3 regions of the Telluria sp. RB2R28 genome follow, and region 3 is predicted to be linked to each of the others. Evidence: predicted binding sites of a transcription regulator. Region 3 holds the regulator's gene; each other region holds the start of a gene.

Region 1 (5,885 bases), on a different contig from region 3:
ACACGCCCGTTCCAGCTGCACGCTTCCATCGGTCCCTCGTGCGCCGTGGCGCAACTGGTCGACGGCCGCTACACGGTCTGGACCCATGCGCAGGGTGTCTACCCGCTGCGTACGGCCCTGGCCGAACTGATCGCCGTGGACGAAGCCACGATCCGCTGCATCCACGTCGAAGGGTCGGGCTGCTATGGCCACAACGGCGCCGACGACGTCGCGGCCGACGCCATCCTGCTTGCGCGCGCCCTGCCCGGCCGGCCCGTGCGCGTGCAGTGGATGCGCGAAGAGGAACACGCGTGGGAGCCGTTCGGAGCGGCGATGGTGGTGCAGGTGGCCGCCACGCTCGACAGCAAGGGCCGCATCGCCGACTGGCAGCACGACGTCTTCACGCCGCCGCACAATACGCGGCCCGGCAAGGCCGGCAACCTGCTGGCGGCCACGCACCTGGCGCGCCCGTTTGCGCCACCGGTCGCCAAGCCTGCACCGCAACCCGAAGGCAGCGGTGACCGCAATGCCATTCCCTATTACGTGCTGCCCAACGCGCGGGTGGTGCACCACTTCCAGCCAAAGCCGGTCCTGCGCTCGTCGGCGCTGCGCGGCCTGGGCGCCTACTGCAATGTGTTCGCCATCGAAAGCTTCATGGACGAACTGGCGCGCGCCGCGAACAGCGACCCGGTCGCGTTCCGGCTGCGGCATCTGGACGATCCACGCGCACTTGACGTGGTCAAGCTGGCGGCAGCAAAGTTTGGCTGGGATGCGTACCGGCGCCCTGCCCGGCGCGGACGCGGCTTCGCGTTTGCGCGCTACAAAAACCTGGCGTCGTACTGCGCCATCGCGGTGGAAGTCGAGGTGGCGCGCGAGACAGGCCTGGTGCGCATCACGCGCGCGGTGAGCGCCGTCGATTGCGGCGAGATCGTCAGCCCGGACGGCGTGCGCAACCAGATCGAGGGCGGCATCATCCAGTCGGCCAGCTGGACCCTGCTGGAACAGGTGCGCTTCGACGCATCGCGCGTGCTGACGGTGGACTGGGCGTCATATCCGATCCTGCGCTTTGCCCAGGCCCCCGAACAGATCGACGTGCACCTGATCGACCGGCCTGGCCAGCCGTTCCTGGGTACCGGCGAAGCAGCGCAGGGCCCGGCGGCGGCGGCGATTGCGAACGCGGTGTTCGACGCCTGCGGCCTGCGCATGCGCGACCTGCCACTGGACCGCACGCGGGTGCGCAAAGCCTAGCTCCAGTCTAGTTGAACGCTTTCCAGAACATGTAGGCAGCCAGCGCGCACAGGATGACGCTGAAGATACGCTGCAGTTGGCGTACCGGCATCTTGTGCGCGGTGCGCGCGCCCAGCGGCGCCATCGATACGCTGGCCAGCACGATGATCGCCAGCGCCGGCAGGTAGATGAAGCCCAGCGACCAGGGCGGCAACCCGGGTTCGCCCCAGCCGAAGTAGATGTTCGACAGCGTGCCCATCAGCGCAACCGGAAAGCCGATCGCGGCACTGGTGGCCACGGCATTATGGATGCGTACATTACAGCGCGTCATGAACGGCACCGAGACGAAGGCGCCGCCCGCACCCACGAGCCCCGCCAGGATGCCAATCACGCTGCCAGCCGCAAACATGCCCGGTTTGCCGGGCAGCTCACGCGCCGCCGCCGGTTTTTTCCCGATCAGCATCTGGATTGCCGAGTAAGCCACGAAGCAGCCGAAAAAGAAGGCCAGCACCGGGGTGTTCATCTGCTTGCCGATCCAGGGCCCGATCCACGCACCGAGCAGGATGCCGGGCGTGAACAGGCGTACGACATGCCACAGCACGGCGCCGTGCTTGTGATGCGCACGCACCGACGACAATGAGGTAAAGAAGATGGTGCCAAGTGACGTGGCGATCGCCATGTGCACCACGAGTTCCTCGGGAAAGCCGCGTGCAGTAAAAATCATCGTGATGAACGGGACGAGGATCATGCCGCCGCCGACGCCAAGCAGGCCGGCCACGAAGCCCCCGAATGCGCCCATTGCCAGCAGGGCCAGGATGAGCAGCGGATCGAATGCGGGCGCCATCATCAAGCCCCCTTGCCGCGCACCAGCGCGACGATGGTGGTGTACTGGGCTTTGGTGACCGGCGAGATCGACAGCCGGCTGCCCTTCTGCAGCAGCACCATGTCGTCCAGCGCGGCCACCGTGCGCAGTTCGGCCAGCGGCACGAAGCGGCCCGCTTCGACTGCCTTGACATCGACCGAGATCCAGCGCGGCGTTTCGGGCGTGGCCTTCGGGTCGTGGTAATGGCTGGCGGCGTCGAACTGGGAGGCGTCGGGATACGGACCGCTGACGATTTCAGCGATGCCGGCCACACCGGGCAGCTTGCCGCCCGAGTGGTAGAACAGCACGCCGTCGCCGACGGCCATGGCGTCGCGCATGAAGTTGCGCGCCTGGTAGTTGCGTACGCCAAACCAGGCCACGGTGGCGCCGGGGGCGGCGAGGACGTCGTCGAAACTGACTTCGTCGGGCTCGGATTTCATCAACCAATAGCGCATCGCGCTGTTCTCCCTGCCAGCACACGATGCACCGGAAGCATCAGTGAATGCGCACATAAAAAAAAAGCGGCTGCGTACCGAGTGCGCAACCGCTTGTATGTTTAGTCCCCGCCTGTGCCGTTTTTGCCGGCATCCTGAACCACAACGGTTCAAGGCGGTCACGGTCAGATCAATTTCGGGTTCGTCGGACTAGCGACGCTCACACCCATCGAACTTGTTCCACGACCTATGCGTAAGAATGGTTCAAGGAATATATGGCAAATCTCGAACACCGCAGGGCAGAAAAGAGTTTACTCCTTTGACCAGCCCTGTCAAACGGATTCGGCCTTTCAGGCCAGATTTTCCTGGTCAGCCAGGACGCGGTCCAGCACCGTGTGCATCGACTCGAGTTTTTGCTTGACCTCGAGGATCGACATGTCCGACAGCGGTCCCTGTGGCGACTTCACCGACAGGAATTCAGCGGCCACGCTCAGCGCCGCCATCACGGCGATGCGGTCGGTGCCCTTGACCTTGCCCGAATCGCGCAGCTGGCACATTTTGCCATCGAGGTAGCTCACCGCTTCGCGCAACGTGCGCTGTTCGCCATCGCGGCACGCGAGGCGGTAGGACTGGCCCATGATATGCACGTCGAGATGAATCATAGTGCCCCCTGACGTTGAGCGTGGGCGAGATGCGGCGGGATCGGTGCATCGGGATCGCGTGGCGCCTCTTGCGCAAGCGCGTCTGCGGCAGGTGCGTCTGCAGCAGGTTCTTCTTCGGCGTCCGACGCATCCGGCGGCTTCGGCAATTCGTCGAGCAGCGCTTCGACCCGGCGCTGCGCTTCGATCAGGCGTTCCTTGAACGCGAGATTTTCTGCGCTGAGCAAGGTATTGGCCTGGCGCAGCAGGTAATTCTCGGCGCGCAATGACTGGGTCAGCTGCGCAAGCCGGTCGATTTTGTCTGAAAGGTCTTGGAATTCGGAAATCATCCGACACTATAGGATCGAGTTGCTTTTTCCGTCAACCGGTGCTCATTGCCGTGCGGCAGTAATAGCACTGGCGTGCGGCACCGATGTGGTTAGCGGTGTACGCTGCCGGCCTTCCGTCGTCTACCAGCGTCGGACAAACGGCGGCAAAGATTGCGAATATGCCAATGTCATCATTGCGCTATATCAAATGTTTAAAATGATTTCGCCATCATGCGCCTTGAAAAGGCAGGTTATCGTCCCTATAATTAGCACTCGTTAGCTGAGAGTGCTAACAACTCTTTGCAGACCGGCGCAGCATTCACAATGCTTGCTGCGACGGCGCCAAAAACGCCAGTTAAACCATTGAATATTAAGGAGTTTTGCATGAACCTTCGCCCTCTGCACGATCGCGTAATCGTGAAGCGTCTCGACCAGGAAACCAAAACTGCGTCCGGCCTGATCATCCCTGATGCCGCGGCAGAGAAGCCGGACCAAGGCGAAGTTCTCGCCGTTGGTAACGGTAAAGTGCAAGATAACGGCCAGCTCCGCCCTCTGGAAGTGAAAGTCGGCGATCGCGTGCTGTTCTCCAAGTATGGCGCTCAGACCGTCAAGATCGATGGCCAGGAACTGCTGGTGCTGCGCGAAGAAGAAATCCTCGCGATCGTCGCACTGTAATTTCTGACCCCATTCACGAACATTTCGGAGAAATAACAAATGGCAGCTAAAGAAGTAGTATTCGGCGACGCAGCGCGCGCCAAGATGGTCGAAGGCGTCAACATCCTCGCCAATGCAGTCAAAGTCACCCTGGGCCCGAAAGGCCGTAACGTCGTGCTCGAGCGCTCGTTCGGCGCGCCGACCGTCACCAAGGATGGTGTCTCGGTCGCCAAAGAAATCGAACTGAAAGACAAGCTGCAGAACATGGGCGCGCAGATGGTCAAGGAAGTTGCTTCCAAGACCAGCGACAACGCCGGTGACGGCACCACCACCGCGACCGTGCTGGCACAAGCCATCGTTCGCGAAGGCATGAAGTTCGTTGCCGCCGGCATGAACCCGATGGACCTGAAGCGCGGCATCGACAAGGCAGTTGCTGCCACCGTCGAAGAACTGCGCAAGATCGCCAAGCCAACCACCACCACCAAAGAGATCGCACAAGTCGGCGCCATTTCGGCCAACTCGGAAACCTCGATCGGTGAGCGCATCGCTGAAGCGATGGAAAAAGTGGGCAAGGAAGGCGTCATCACCGTGGAAGACGGCAAGTCGCTGAACGACGAGCTGGACATCGTGGAAGGCATGCAGTTCGACCGCGGCTACCTGTCGCCGTACTTCATCAACAACCCGGACAAGCAAGTCGCTGTGCACGAAAACCCATTCGTCCTGCTGTGCGACAAGAAAATCTCGAACATCCGTGACCTGCTGCCGGTACTGGAACAAGTCGCGAAAGCTGGCCGTCCGCTGGTCATCGTTGCTGAAGACATCGACGGCGAAGCGCTGGCGACCCTGGTCGTCAACAACATCCGTGGCATCCTGAAGACCGTCGCTGTCAAGGCCCCAGGCTTTGGCGACCGTCGCAAGGCCATGCTGGAAGACATCGCTGTCCTGACCGGCGGCCAGGTCATCGCTGAAGAAGTCGGCCTGACGCTCGAAAAGGTCACGCTCGAAGAGCTGGGCCAGGCCAAGCGCATCGAAGTCGGCAAGGAAAACACCATCATCATCGACGGCGCCGGCCAGGCTGAATCGATCGAAGGCCGCGTCAAGATGATCCGCGCCCAGATCGAAGAAGCGACCTCGGACTACGACCGCGAAAAACTGCAAGAGCGCGTGGCCAAGCTGGCCGGCGGCGTTGCCGTGATCCGCGTCGGTGCAGCCACCGAAGTCGAGATGAAAGAAAAGAAAGCACGCGTCGAAGATGCACTGCACGCTACCCGCGCTGCCGTGGAAGAAGGCATCGTTGCCGGCGGCGGCGTGGCCCTGCTGCGCGCCCGTGCCAACATCACCGTCAAGGGCGACAACCCTGACCAGGACGCTGGTATCAAGATCGTCCTGCGCGCAATGGAAGAGCCACTGCGCATGATCGTCCAGAACGCCGGCGAAGAGCCATCGGTCGTCGTTGCAGCAGTGTTGGCCGGCACCGGCAACTACGGCTACAACGCAGCCAACGGCACCTACGGCGACATGGTCGAAATGGGCGTGCTGGATCCAGCCAAGGTCACCCGTTCGGCACTGCAGAATGCAGCGTCGATCGCCGGCCTGATGCTGACCACCGACTGCATGGTGTCGGAACTGGCTGAAGACAAGCCAGCCGGCGGCATGGGTGGTATGGGCGGCATGGGCGGTATGGGTGGTATGGACGGCATGATGTAATTGCCGGGGCAGTCCGGGCGAAGCGCGCTGCATGTTTCGCCCATACTACCCACGA
Region 2 (5,885 bases), on a different contig from region 3:
TGCCGGCTGCCCGGTGGGAGCAGCACAAGGCGCGTGCGACGAAGCGCCAGGACGGGCAGCGCACGCCCGGATCATGAGGCAAGGCGCGCCCGATGGGCAGGCATACTGCGTAGCACGCCCAGGGCAGGGTGATCAGTCGAGGTCGGCAGCGCTGTGGCGTTCCAGCACCTGGTCTTCTGCCGGCCCAAACGACCGGTTGACCTTGCGTCCGCGCACCACGGCGGGCCGCGCCGCGATTGCATCGGCCCAGCGTTTGACGTGCTTGTACTCGTGCACCGACAAGAATGTGGCGGCGTCGTACAGCTGGCCGAGCACCATGCCGCCATACCAGGGCCAGATGGCCATGTCGGCGATCGTGTACTCGTCGCCGGCCATGTAGCGGTTGTCGGCCAGATGGCGATCCAGCACGTCGAGCTGGCGCTTGGTTTCCATCGCGTAGCGGTCGATCGGGTATTGCAGCTTTTCCGGCGCATACGCATAGAAGTGGCCAAAGCCGCCGCCCATGAATGGTGCCGAACCCATCTGCCAGAACAGCCAGTTCATCGTCTCGGTGCGCGCTACACCATCTGTCGGCAGGAACGCGCCGAATTTTTCGGCCAGGTACACCAGGATCGCCCCCGATTCGAACACGCGAACGGGCTCGGCGCCACTTCGGTCAACCAGGGCGGGAATCTTCGAATTCGGGTTGGCATCGACGAAGCCGCTCGAGAACTGCATGCCTTCGTTAATGCGGATCAGCCAGGCATCGTACTCGGCACCCGCATGGCCGGCGGCCAGCAGTTCTTCGAGCATGATCGAGACCTTCACGCCATTGGGCGTGGCCAGCGAATACAGTTGCAGTGGGTGCTCACCCACTGGCAGTGCCTGGTCGTGCGTCGGTCCGGCGACGGGGCGATTGATATTGGCAAATGCGCCGCCCGGGGTGGCGGGCGGGGTCCAGACAGTTGGTGGGACATACGGCGTTGAATCAGGCATGGCTTTTCCTTGAGCTGACGTGTCAGAAGAACCATTCTAGCCAATGGGCGACAAACGTGTTGGCTGCGGCTTCACGCGTTCAAGTTACCCTGGTTTCGTGGCGGCCACGTGTTGTTGAACGCGTGGACGGGGAACCCGTCCACCCTACAAAAATACCGTAGGGTGGGCGGCTGTGCCGCCCACGCGTTCAACGCAACAAAAATCCACCAAGGGGGCGTTGGAAAAAGCAAAGCCGCATAAGAAAAAACCCCGCCGGGGCGGGGTTCTGGAGATGGCAGGGCGGCTCAGACAAACGCCGTCAGCGCACCCTTCATCTTTTTGAGTGCAGCCGACTCGATCTGGCGGATCCGCTCGGCCGACACGCTGAATTCTTCTGCCAGCGTGTGGAGCGTGGCGCCCGAACCGTCGTCGTTGGCCAGCCAGCGCGCTTCGATGATGCGGCGCGAACGCGGGTCGAGCTTGCCGAGCGCCGATTCCAGGCCTTCGGACTGCAGGCGCGTGACCTGCTGCGCTTCGAGCACCTTGGTCGGCTCTTGCTGTTCCGACGACAGGTAGGCGATCGGGGAGAACTTGTCGTCTTCATCGTCGGTTGGCGACTCGAGCGCGATATCGCGGCCCGACAGACGGGTTTCCATCTCGATCACTTCTTCACGCTTGACGCCCAGCAGCTTGGCCAGATCATCGACCTGACCCGGCGACATCGCATCCAGGCCCACCTTGTTGCTGCGCAGGTTGAAGAACAGCTTGCGCTGCGCCTTGGTCGTCGCGACCTTGACCAGACGCCAGTTCTTGAGAATGTACTCATGCATCTCGGCCTTGATCCAGTGCATGGCGTACGACACCAGGCGCACGCCCTGGTTCGGGTCGAAACGCTTGACTGCCTTCATCAGGCCGATATTGCCTTCCTGGATCAGGTCGGCGTGTGGCAGGCCATAGCCCAGATAGCCACGCGCGATCGACACCACCAGGCGCAGGTGCGACAGCACCATCTTTTGCGCTGCGTCGAGATCGTTATCGTCGCGCAGCCGCTTTGCCAACGACATCTCTTCTTCGTGCGTGAGCATCGGCAGGCGGTTCACTGCCGAGATGTACGCATCGATATTGCCGAGATTGCCGGTGAAACCTAGTCCCAGAGCACGATTGCCGGTCGGGACCAATGCGGATTGTGCGGACATGTTTATTTCCCTTTTAATAATCTTGCTGCATCCTGACGGGCCTCGGCCTCATGCCGGTGACGCCATCCTGAAGCGAACATCGCTTCGTCATGCGGATACTTTTGCTTGAAATTTGATTGCCTTGGACCATATATTAGCACTCCCCCAAAGAGAGTGCCAGAACGTGGCCAGAACTTAAGACTGTCTAAAGTATTGCCTATGGGAATTAAATCCGCAAGCAAACTTACTGTAGAACAGCACTTGAATATTCGTTTGATTCAGCTCAGAACCGAGCCGATAAACACTGGAAATCGCGTACAGGTTCAGATTAAGGCGCGACAGACAAGCTCTCTGTTGAATGGCGCACGTACGACTGGGACGGCCTGTAGGAGTTCTACGCAAGACAGCGTAGGGAAGTGCGACGTGACCGTAGGAGTATGGGCGCACTACGGCGCATTCCGACAGCCAGGTAATTGGGGAGGCAGCACAACGGCCGCCTCGCCCTGCTGTGGAAGTGGTGCCACTTCCGGTATTTTCAACACCCTGAATCAATCTTTTTTATTCAGCAATCTTGTAGGAGTGCCGCTGCCGGCACCCCTGCAGCCCGTCAGCGCCCCCGCGCCAAGTGACGCCGTACCGACAGCATGGCGCCGATCAGGCCCAGGCCGGCACTGACGGCCAGCAAGCCCGCGATTTCCAGCCCGCCCAGCGGCGCCAGCTGGAATTGCGAGCCGTATAGCCGCGCAAATTCAGCGATGGCGCCATTGAGCGGTTGCAACGCCAACGCCACCACGCCCAGGGCGACGCCGCCGGCGCACAGGCCGAGCAGGGCGCCCGTATAGAAGAACGGGCGGTGAATGAAGTCATTGGTCGCGCCCAGCAGTTGCGAGACGGAGATTTCTTCTTTCTGCGTCAGCACCTGCAGGCGGATGGTATTGAACACTACCGCGATGACGACGATGCCAAGCGTACCGGCCAGCAGCAGCAGGGCCAGGCGCAGGATGCCCAGCAGCGCGGCCAGGCGCTTGACCCAGGCCGAGTCGACCTGCACCGTCTCGACGCCGGGCAGGGCGCGCAGGCGCTCGGTGATGGCGTCGACCTGCGCGGCGGCGCCGGCACTGGCAAAGCCGCCCAGCTTCATCACGTAACTGTCCGGCAGCGGGTTCTCGCCCAGCGTTTCCAGCACGCCGCCCAGGCTGCTGCGTGCCTTGAGCGATTCCAGCGCTTCTTCACGCGGCACGAACGTGACTTCGCCCTTGCCCTGCGCGACGATCTGGCGAATCTGCGGCAGCAATGCCTGTGCATCGGGGCGGCTGACATCCTCGCGCATGAACAGGCTGATCTCGGGATCGACCGACAATTGCTCGGACAGTGGCCGTACATTGTCGAGCAGGGTCAGGCCGGCGAACGGCAGCGTGAGCGCCAGCGCGACGACGAGCACGTTGAACAGGAAGCTGCCGGGCGACTTGCGCACGGTCGACAGCGCGGCCACCAGGGCGAAACGGTGCTGGCGCAACCACGGGCTCATGCTGCACCTCCGACCAGCTGGCCATTTTCCAGGCGGATGACGCGCTCGGCGCGCTCCAGCACGTAATCGTCGTGGGTCGAGATCACGCACGTGACGCCCACTGCATGGAACGAGCGCAGCGCATCGAGCACCTTGTCGGCCGCGACGCGGTCGAGGTTGGCGGTGGGTTCGTCGGCCAGGATGATCTGCGGCCGGTTGACGATCGCGCGGGCCACGGCCACGCGCTGCTGCTCGCCGCCGGACAGTTCGAGCGGCATCGCGCGCGCGCGGTCGAGCAGGCCGACCTTGTCGAGCGCGGCGCGGGCGCGCTGCTCGGCTTCCGCCGTGCGCGCGCCGGTCACCAGCATCGGCAGCATCGTATTGGCCAGGATATTACGGTCGTTGAGCAGGCGCTGTTGCTGGAAGATGATGCCGATATTGCGGCGCAGGAAAGGAATTCCGGCCGGCTTGATGCGGCCGACGTCATGCCCGCTGACGATCACCTTGCCGCTGGTGGGCCGCTCGACGCCGGCGACCATTTTCATCAGGGTCGACTTGCCCGCGCCCGACGGGCCGGCCAGGTAGACCAGCTCGCCCTTGGCGATGGCGAGCGTGACGTCGTGCAGCGCATAGCTGCCCTGCGCGTCGCCGTGCGTGTACTGCTTCGATACTGACTGGAATGCAATCATGGTGTCCTTGTTCGATCAGCCGCTCAGCCGAGCAGCGCGTCGACGAATTCTTCGGCATTGAATGGCTGCAGGTCTTCCAGCTTTTCGCCCACACCGATGAAGTACACGGGAATCGGACGGTTCTGGGCGATCGCAGCCAGCACGCCACCCTTGGCGGTACCGTCGAGCTTGGTGACGACCAGGCCCGTCAGGCCCAGTGCATCGTCAAACGCCTTGACCTGCGCCAGCGCGTTCTGGCCCGTGTTGCCGTCGATGACGAGCAGGATTTCATGGGGTGCACCCGCCATGCCCTTGCCGATCACGCGCTTGATCTTCTTCAGCTCTTCCATCAGGTGCAGCTGGGTCGGCAGGCGGCCGGCCGTGTCGATCATGACGACATCGGTACCGCGCGCCTTGCCCGACTGGACCGCATCGAACGCGACGGCGGCCGGATCGCCCGACTGCTGCGAAATCACGGTGACGTTATTGCGCTGGCCCCAGACCATCAATTGCTCGCGCGCGGCGGCGCGGAACGTGTCGCCGGCAGCCAGCAGCACCGACTGGTCGAAGCTTTGCATGTGCTTGGCCAGCTTGCCGATGGTGGTGGTCTTGCCGGCGCCATTGACGCCTGCGATCATCATCACCAACGGGTCGTGGCGGCCCAGTTCGAGCGGCTTTTGCAATGGCAGCAGCATCTCGATCATCAGGCTCTTGAGCGCTGTCTTGACGGCGGGCGCGTCGAGCAGCTTGTCTTCCTTGACCTTGCGGCGCAGCTCGGTGAGCAGGTGTTCGGTGGCGGCGATGCCGGCGTCGGACATCAGCAGCGCCGCTTCGAGTTCGTCGTACAGGTCTTCGTCGATGCGCGCACCGACGAACAGCAGCGACAGGTTGCTCGAGGTCTTGGACAGGCCGGCCTTCAGGCGCGCCATCCACGATTGCTTCTTTTCCAGCTCGGTGGTGGGGCGCTCGGCGGTTTCCGGGAACAGGTTGCCGCCTTCGTGCAGCACGCTGACCTCGGTCTTGATCTCGGTCTTGATCTCGGACTTGAGGTCAGGCTTGACCTCGGGCTTAACGTCCTTCTTGATATCGGGCTTGGCCACGGCGGGCGCCGGTGGCGCCGGTCTGGCGACAGGCGCCGCGGGTGCAGCAGGTACAACAGGTTCCGGCGCCGGGGTATCGGGCGCTTTCTTTCTTTTGAAGAAGCTGAACATAGTGTCTGGTGGGGGACTTCGTGCGAACGCCGGCGGGGCCGGCGATGAAAAAACGTGCGAATATTTTACCAGAGCAGCAATACGTTCCCGCTTTGCGCGTTAGCGTGCTCCTTTTGCGGCCTCGGCCTGTGCACGCATCATCTCGAGCGTGGCGTTCGGCGTGATCAGATTGCCGTCGTAACGCAGCTCGATCACGGCCGGCAGCTGTTCCTGCGCCGTGTAGGCCAGCGCGCGCGCCAGGGCCGGTGCAAAGTCGGCGGTCTGGTCGACCACTTCACCATGGCCACCATAGGCGCGCGCCAGCGCCGCGAAATCCGGATTGTGCAGGTTGGTGCCCGACACGCGGCCCGGATAGGTGCGCTCCTGGTGC
Region 3 (5,885 bases):
GGCTGCTTGCTGACCGTGACGCCGTAGGTCGTACCGAATGGCACCAAAGGCAGCGCGTAGGTAATCGGCGTCGTGGCAGGTGGCGTTGCCGGCGTTGCAGCCGTGTAAGTGCCACCCGTACTGCCGTTGGCCAGCACCAGGCCGGCACCGGTCAGGCCGGTGATCGTGCCGCCGACGGTGTATTCGTTGATCTTGCATGCGATCGCGATGTCGATCGTCACGAGGCGGCCTGCCGTGTCGGCGTTGTTGGCGTAAATGCCGCCTTCCGGAACGCCCGGCTCGCAGTTCTGGTGGTCCGGGTGCTTATCGACCTGAACATTATAGGTGTCACCGTATTCCAGCTTGTCCGGGAAGGCAAAGCGCACCGCTGCGCCTGCCGTGGCTGGCGGTGCGACCTTCAGGGGCACGCCGGCATTGGTCAGGACCAGGCCATCATAGACAATGCCGGTCACCGAACCGGCAACAGTGAATTCGGCTTTGTCGCTGCCGCCACAGGCGGCCAGGCTTGCAGCCAGCGCCAGCGCAAGCGCCGGGCGGATCAGGGAAGACTTCATGCGTTTGACTCCAGAAAAAATTAAGGTGCGCACGTGACGGTCACGTTGTTCACATCGGCCGGGCCCATGGTGCCGACACCATTGGCGATCGTGCAGCTCTGGCCGGCAGGGTTCGTGAGGATCGAGACACCATACGGCGCGTCTTGTGCCACGCGGGCCATGGCGAATGTGGTCGCGCCGGCCGGCACGGTAACGCGGTCCGAGCCGTTGACCAGGACCAGTTCATTCTTGAGGTTGCTGACGGTGCCGGTCAGGGCCTGGGTCTTGAAACTGCAGGCGATCTGGATGGTCGTCACGTCAAAGCCGGCGCGGCCCGTGTTCTGAAACAGCTCGCACTTGTCGACGTTCGTTGGCGTGCTCTTGACCCGCACGTCATATTTGTCATCCGACGAAATCAGGGTCGGGAAGAAGAACGTGGTCACGCCCGTACCGTTCGCTGGCACCGGGACCTCATAGTCGGAGCCGCCGTTATTCGTCAGGACCATGCCCGGCTTGGTCACGCCGGAAATCTGGCCGCCCAGCAGCAGTTGGCCATCGTCACCACCGCAAGCAGTCAGCAGGACCGCGCATGCCAGCGCTGCGCTTGCGCGCAGGTAGGAACTCTTCATATATTCTCCAAATAATCTAGCGGGAAAGCGCAGGCTGCGCGGTTGGAATCAAAAAATCGCTCAACATTTTAGTTCATTTATTAGGCAACCGGTCCATTTGCGTCCCATTTGCATGTGTATCAGGTTGTAAGCACAATGTCATATAAGCAACGCGCAAGCCGTGCGGTTTGCTTTTGGCCGTATGCATCGCTATGCTGGCGTAGCGTTTTTTCATGCCTGTTCCCTGGAAGCCGATGACCCGCCATCCCTGGCCCAAAGCCGTACTGTTTGACCTCGACGATACCCTGTGGCCGATCGTGCCCGTGATCCGGGCTGCCGAAACCATGTTGTATACATGGCTGCAGCAGCATGCGCCGCGCGTGGCCGAGCGGTTCACGATCGACAGCCTGCGTCAGGCGCGCCTGGAATTGCTGGCCCGCGAGCCCCAGTATGGGATCGACCTGAGCGCACTGCGCCACGCTGGCCTGATCGCCGCGTTCGAGCAGGTGGGCGAAGACGTCGCCAGGGTGGACGAGGCCATGGTCGTCTTTGTCGCTGCGCGCAATGCCGTGACGCTATATGACGATGTGGCGCCAGGCCTCGCGCGCCTCCGGCAGCGCGCGCTGCTGGGCTCAGTCACGAACGGCGTGGCCGACCTGGCCACGATCGGCCTGGCCGACCAGTTCCAGGCATCCGTGGCGGCGCGCGACTTTGGCGCCGCCAAGCCGGATCCGGGGATTTTCCTGGCCGGCTGCGCTGCGCTGGGTGTGCTGCCGGCCGACACCCTGTATGTGGGCGACGACCTGCTGCTCGATGTCCTGGGCGCCCAGCAGGCAGGCTTGCGCGCTGCCTGGATGAACCGCAGCGGCAAGATCAACGAGCTGGCTGATCAGGTGCGGCCGGATGTCGAGGTGGACAGCATCGATGCGCTGCTCGACTGGCTGGATGCTGCGCATGAGCCGGCACAGGAGCCACCGCACGAGTTGCCACACGGATCTGCGCGGATGCGCGTATAACACTGGGACGGACCGCAGGCCTTGCGCTGCCGTACCGCGCCCCAATTTGATTCTCATCCCAGCACCACAGAAAAAGACGCTTCCCGGAACCATGCAACTCGATCACCGTGCCCAAACCCTGCTCAAAGCGCTTGTCGAACGCTATATCGCCGACGGCCAGCCGGTCGGCTCGCGCGCGCTGTCCAAGCTGTCGGGCCTGGAATTGTCGCCTGCGACGATCCGCAACATCATGGCCGACCTCGAAGACATGGGGTTCGTCGCCAGCCCTCACACCTCGGCCGGCCGGATCCCGACCCCGCGCGGCTACCGCGTGTTTGTCGATACCCTGTTGACCGTCAAGCAGCTCGATGAAACGACAGTCGGCGCCGAGCGCATGCGCCTGCCGCTGCAGCATCCGCAAAAGCTGATCGCCAATGCGGCCCAGATGCTCTCGTCGCTGTCGCAGTTTGCCGGTGTGGTGCAAAGCCCGCGCCGTGAATCGGTGTTCCAGCAGATCGAATTCTTGCGCCTGTCCGAAAAGCGCATTCTGCTGGTGATCGTCGATCCCCGTGGCGATGTGCAGAACCGCTTGCTCCTGACCGATGTCGACTACACGCCGACGCAATTGTCGCAATCGGCCAATTACCTGAACCAGAATTTTGCCGGCCAGTCGTTCGACGGCGTGCGCCAGCGCCTGAGCGGCGAGCTGCGGCAACTGAGCGACGACATGGGACGCCTGATGCATGCGGCAGTCGAGGCCGGCAGCGAGGCGATGGCCGAGAGCGACGACGTGGTCATTTCCGGCGAGCGCAACCTGCTGTCGGTGACCGACCTGTCGTCGAATATGAGTTCGCTGCGCCAGATGTTCGAGATGTTCGAGCAAAAGACCGGCCTGATGCAATTGCTCGACATGTCGAGCAAGGCCGGCGGCGTGCAGATATTCATCGGCGGCGAATCGAACCTGGTGCCGATGGACGAGATGAGCGTGGTCACCGCGCCATACGCCGTCGATGGTCGCATCGTCGGCACGCTGGGCGTCATCGGCCCCACGCGGATGGCGTACGAGCGGGTGATTCCCATCGTCGACATCACCGCCAAACTGCTGTCGAACGCACTGAGCCAGCCTTAACAGTTTTTTACGCTTACCAGACGCAAAAAGGGCGCACGGGAAATCCGGTGCGCCCTTTTGCTGTGCAGCCTTGCCGACTGCGAATAACTTAGCTTGCCTTGCGGGCCGCCTGGCATTGCGGGCAGCTGCCGTAGATCGCCAGCGCATGGTCGACGATCGTGTAGCCGTGGGTTCCGGCAATCATTTTCTGGCGTTGCTCGATTTCGTCGTCGTAGAATTCTTCGACCCGGCCGCAGGTGACGCAGACGAGGTGGTCGTGGTGCGAGCCGGCGTTGAGCTCGTAGATGGCCTTGCCGGTTTCGAAGTGGTTGCGGTTGAGCAGGCCGGCCTGCTCGAATTGCGTCAGGACGCGGTAGACGGTAGCCAGGCCGACGTCCATGTTTTCAGCCAACAGGATCTTGTAGACATCTTCGGCAGTCAGGTGACGCACGGCGCTGTTCTGGAAGATTTCCAGGATTTTCAGGCGCGGGAGCGTGGCCTTCAGGCCGCTTGCCTTCAGGTCGGTCGGATTGTTACTCATGTTTGTTACTCGCATATTGGCGGAGTGCTTTATGATATAGCGTTTTGAAAGCTCCCGCTCGATTTGAGGTTACCTATGCGCGTCAAACAAGCCGTATCCCATCGATTTTCCGCCAAGGCGGTGCTGGCGGCAGGTCTCGTCTGCACGCTGACGCTGTCCGGCTGCGCATCCTGGCGCAACCAGACCCGTCCGGCGCCACCGGTGGCAACGGACTCGGCGGCCACCGCAGCCGACGCCGACAAATCGGCCGCCATCGCCAATGCCGGCGCGCAGACCGTGCAGGCTTCGCGCCTGCAAAAGTTCCTGTGGGTCTTCTCGCCTTATCGCCCGGACATCCAGCAAGGCAACTTCGTATCGCAAGAAATGCTGAACCAGCTGAAGGTTGGCCAGACGCGCGACCAGGTGCGCTTCCTGCTCGGTTCGCCTCTGCTGCTCGATGCATTCCATGCCAACCGCTGGGATTATCCGTTCTACCTGGCCCGCGGCAATGGCGAACTGACCACCAGCCGCGTCACCGTGTTCTTCAAGGATGACGTGGTCGAGCGCTTCGAAGGCGGCAACCTGCCAAGCGAGCGCGATTACATCGACCGTATCGCCGGCCCTGCCAAGGTGCCGGAAAAGAAAGCAAAACCGGAAAGCCGTCCGGTCGCACCGATCACGGTGACCGCCCCGGCAACCCAGCAGTAAGGATTGACATGACGATGTTGAATATTGCCGTAGCCGGCGCCAGCGGCCGCATGGGCCGCATGCTGATCGAAGCCATCCAGTACGCACCCGACGCCCGCCTGGCTGGCGCCCTCGACATGCCCGGTTCGCCGTTCATCGGCCACGATGCCGGCGCCTTCGGCGGCTTCCTCACCGGCGTGATGATCGAAGACAGCATCAAGCACGGCCTGCACAACGCCGACGTGCTGATCGACTTCACCCGCCCCGAAGGCACGCTGGCGCACCTCGCGTATTGCGCCGCCAACGGCAAGCAGATGGTGATCGGCACCACTGGTTTCGATGACGCTGGCAAGGCAGAGATCGCCGCCGCTGCCCAGAAGATCGGGCTCGTGGTCGCGCCAAACATGAGCGTGGGCGTGAACGTCACGCTCAAGCTGCTCGAAATGGCAGCCAAGAGTTTTGCCGAAGGCTACGACATCGAAATCGTCGAAGCGCACCACCGGCACAAGGTCGATGCACCGTCGGGCACCGCGCTCAAGATGGGCGAAGTGATTGCCGACGCCATCGGCCGCGACCTCAAGGAATGCGCCGTGTACGGCCGCGAAGGCGTCACCGGCGAGCGTGACCCGTCGACGATCGGCTTTGCCACCGTGCGCGGTGGCGACGTCGTGGGCGACCACACCGTCATGTTCCTGGGCACGGGCGAGCGCATCGAGATCAGCCACAAATCCAGCAGCCGCGTGACCTACGCACACGGCGCGCTGCGCGCCGCGCGCTTCCTGGCAGACAAATCCCACGGCCTGTACGACATGCAGGACGTGCTGGGCTTGAGCGCCTGATATGGCCGTTGCAGAACTGAACGGCGCTGCGATCGTCGACGAGGCGTCGTTTCATGCGCAAAGCCGGGCCGCGTTCGGTTTCCCGGCGTCGTATGCGAACAGCATCGACGCCTGGGTGGATTGCCTGAGCTACCTGCGTGACGACGAAAACATGACCAGCTTCCAGCTGGCGCCGGACGAAGTGCTCGAGATCGTCGTCCGCGACGCCGCGGCCATGAAGGCGGCCGCGCCGGATCTGTTCGAGGAGCTGGCCTTTTGTATCGGCGGCATCAATGAGCGGTATGAAGATTATGGCGAAACGCCGGCATTGAAACTCGTGCTGCGCTGAATTACCCGGGGCAGCGTTCAGCGGACGCTGTCTCATTGCACCATCCTGCCTGCACCACGCCACGCCGTAGTGCAAAATCAACAGGTTATAATGACCGGTTCCATCTCCCACATTACGTCTGCAGAAATCATGCAAGAAAAATATAGTCCAGCCGAAGTCGAACAGGCCGCCCAGGCCTACTGGAAATCGATCGATGCCTATAAAGCCGTCGAACACGATCCGCGTTTCCCGAAGGGCAAGTACTACGCCTGCTCGATGCTGCCTTAC

What was found. The regulator HrcA, encoded in region 3, represses chaperone genes, less so after heat shock. The targets are predictions, from matches to a motif close to TTAGCACTCNNNNNNNNNGAGTGCTAA.
Region 1: the regulator HrcA is predicted to act here: its motif matches at 3,736-3,762, upstream of groES (co-chaperone GroES).
Region 2: the regulator HrcA is predicted to act here: its motif matches at 2,284-2,310, upstream of rpoH (RNA polymerase sigma factor RpoH).

The regions. Positions count from the first base shown of each region.
Region 1 is NZ_JCASIK010000004.1:482,591-488,475, reverse strand. It holds gene AC56LV_RS17720 (xanthine dehydrogenase family protein molybdopterin-binding subunit) at 1-1,227, shown strand, start outside; gene AC56LV_RS17715 (sulfite exporter TauE/SafE family protein) at 1,235-2,050, opposite strand; gene AC56LV_RS17710 (EVE domain-containing protein) at 2,053-2,523, opposite strand; RNA gene ssrS (6S RNA) at 2,625-2,806, opposite strand; gene AC56LV_RS17700 (cell division protein ZapA) at 2,853-3,164, opposite strand; gene AC56LV_RS17695 (hypothetical protein) at 3,161-3,490, opposite strand; gene groES (co-chaperone GroES) at 3,854-4,144, shown strand; gene groL (chaperonin GroEL) at 4,184-5,830, shown strand.
Region 2 is NZ_JCASIK010000005.1:227,171-233,055, forward strand. It holds gene AC56LV_RS19260 (hypothetical protein) at 1-77, shown strand, start outside; gene yghU (glutathione-dependent disulfide-bond oxidoreductase) at 133-975, opposite strand; gene rpoH (RNA polymerase sigma factor RpoH) at 1,260-2,150, opposite strand; gene ftsX (permease-like cell division protein FtsX) at 2,737-3,657, opposite strand; gene AC56LV_RS19280 (cell division ATP-binding protein FtsE) at 3,654-4,325, opposite strand; gene ftsY (signal recognition particle-docking protein FtsY) at 4,349-5,515, opposite strand; gene AC56LV_RS19290 (thiamine pyrophosphate-binding protein) at 5,615-5,885, opposite strand, start outside.
Region 3 is NZ_JCASIK010000009.1:65,369-71,253, reverse strand. It holds gene AC56LV_RS23340 (hypothetical protein) at 1-554, opposite strand, end outside; gene AC56LV_RS23335 (hypothetical protein) at 575-1,162, opposite strand; gene AC56LV_RS23330 (hypothetical protein) at 1,236-1,376, opposite strand; gene AC56LV_RS23325 (HAD family hydrolase) at 1,396-2,157, shown strand; gene hrcA (heat-inducible transcriptional repressor HrcA) at 2,249-3,265, shown strand; gene fur (ferric iron uptake transcriptional regulator) at 3,354-3,785, opposite strand; gene AC56LV_RS23310 (outer membrane protein assembly factor BamE) at 3,861-4,472, shown strand; gene dapB (4-hydroxy-tetrahydrodipicolinate reductase) at 4,481-5,290, shown strand; gene AC56LV_RS23300 (barstar family protein) at 5,292-5,618, shown strand; gene leuS (leucine--tRNA ligase) at 5,748-5,885, shown strand, end outside.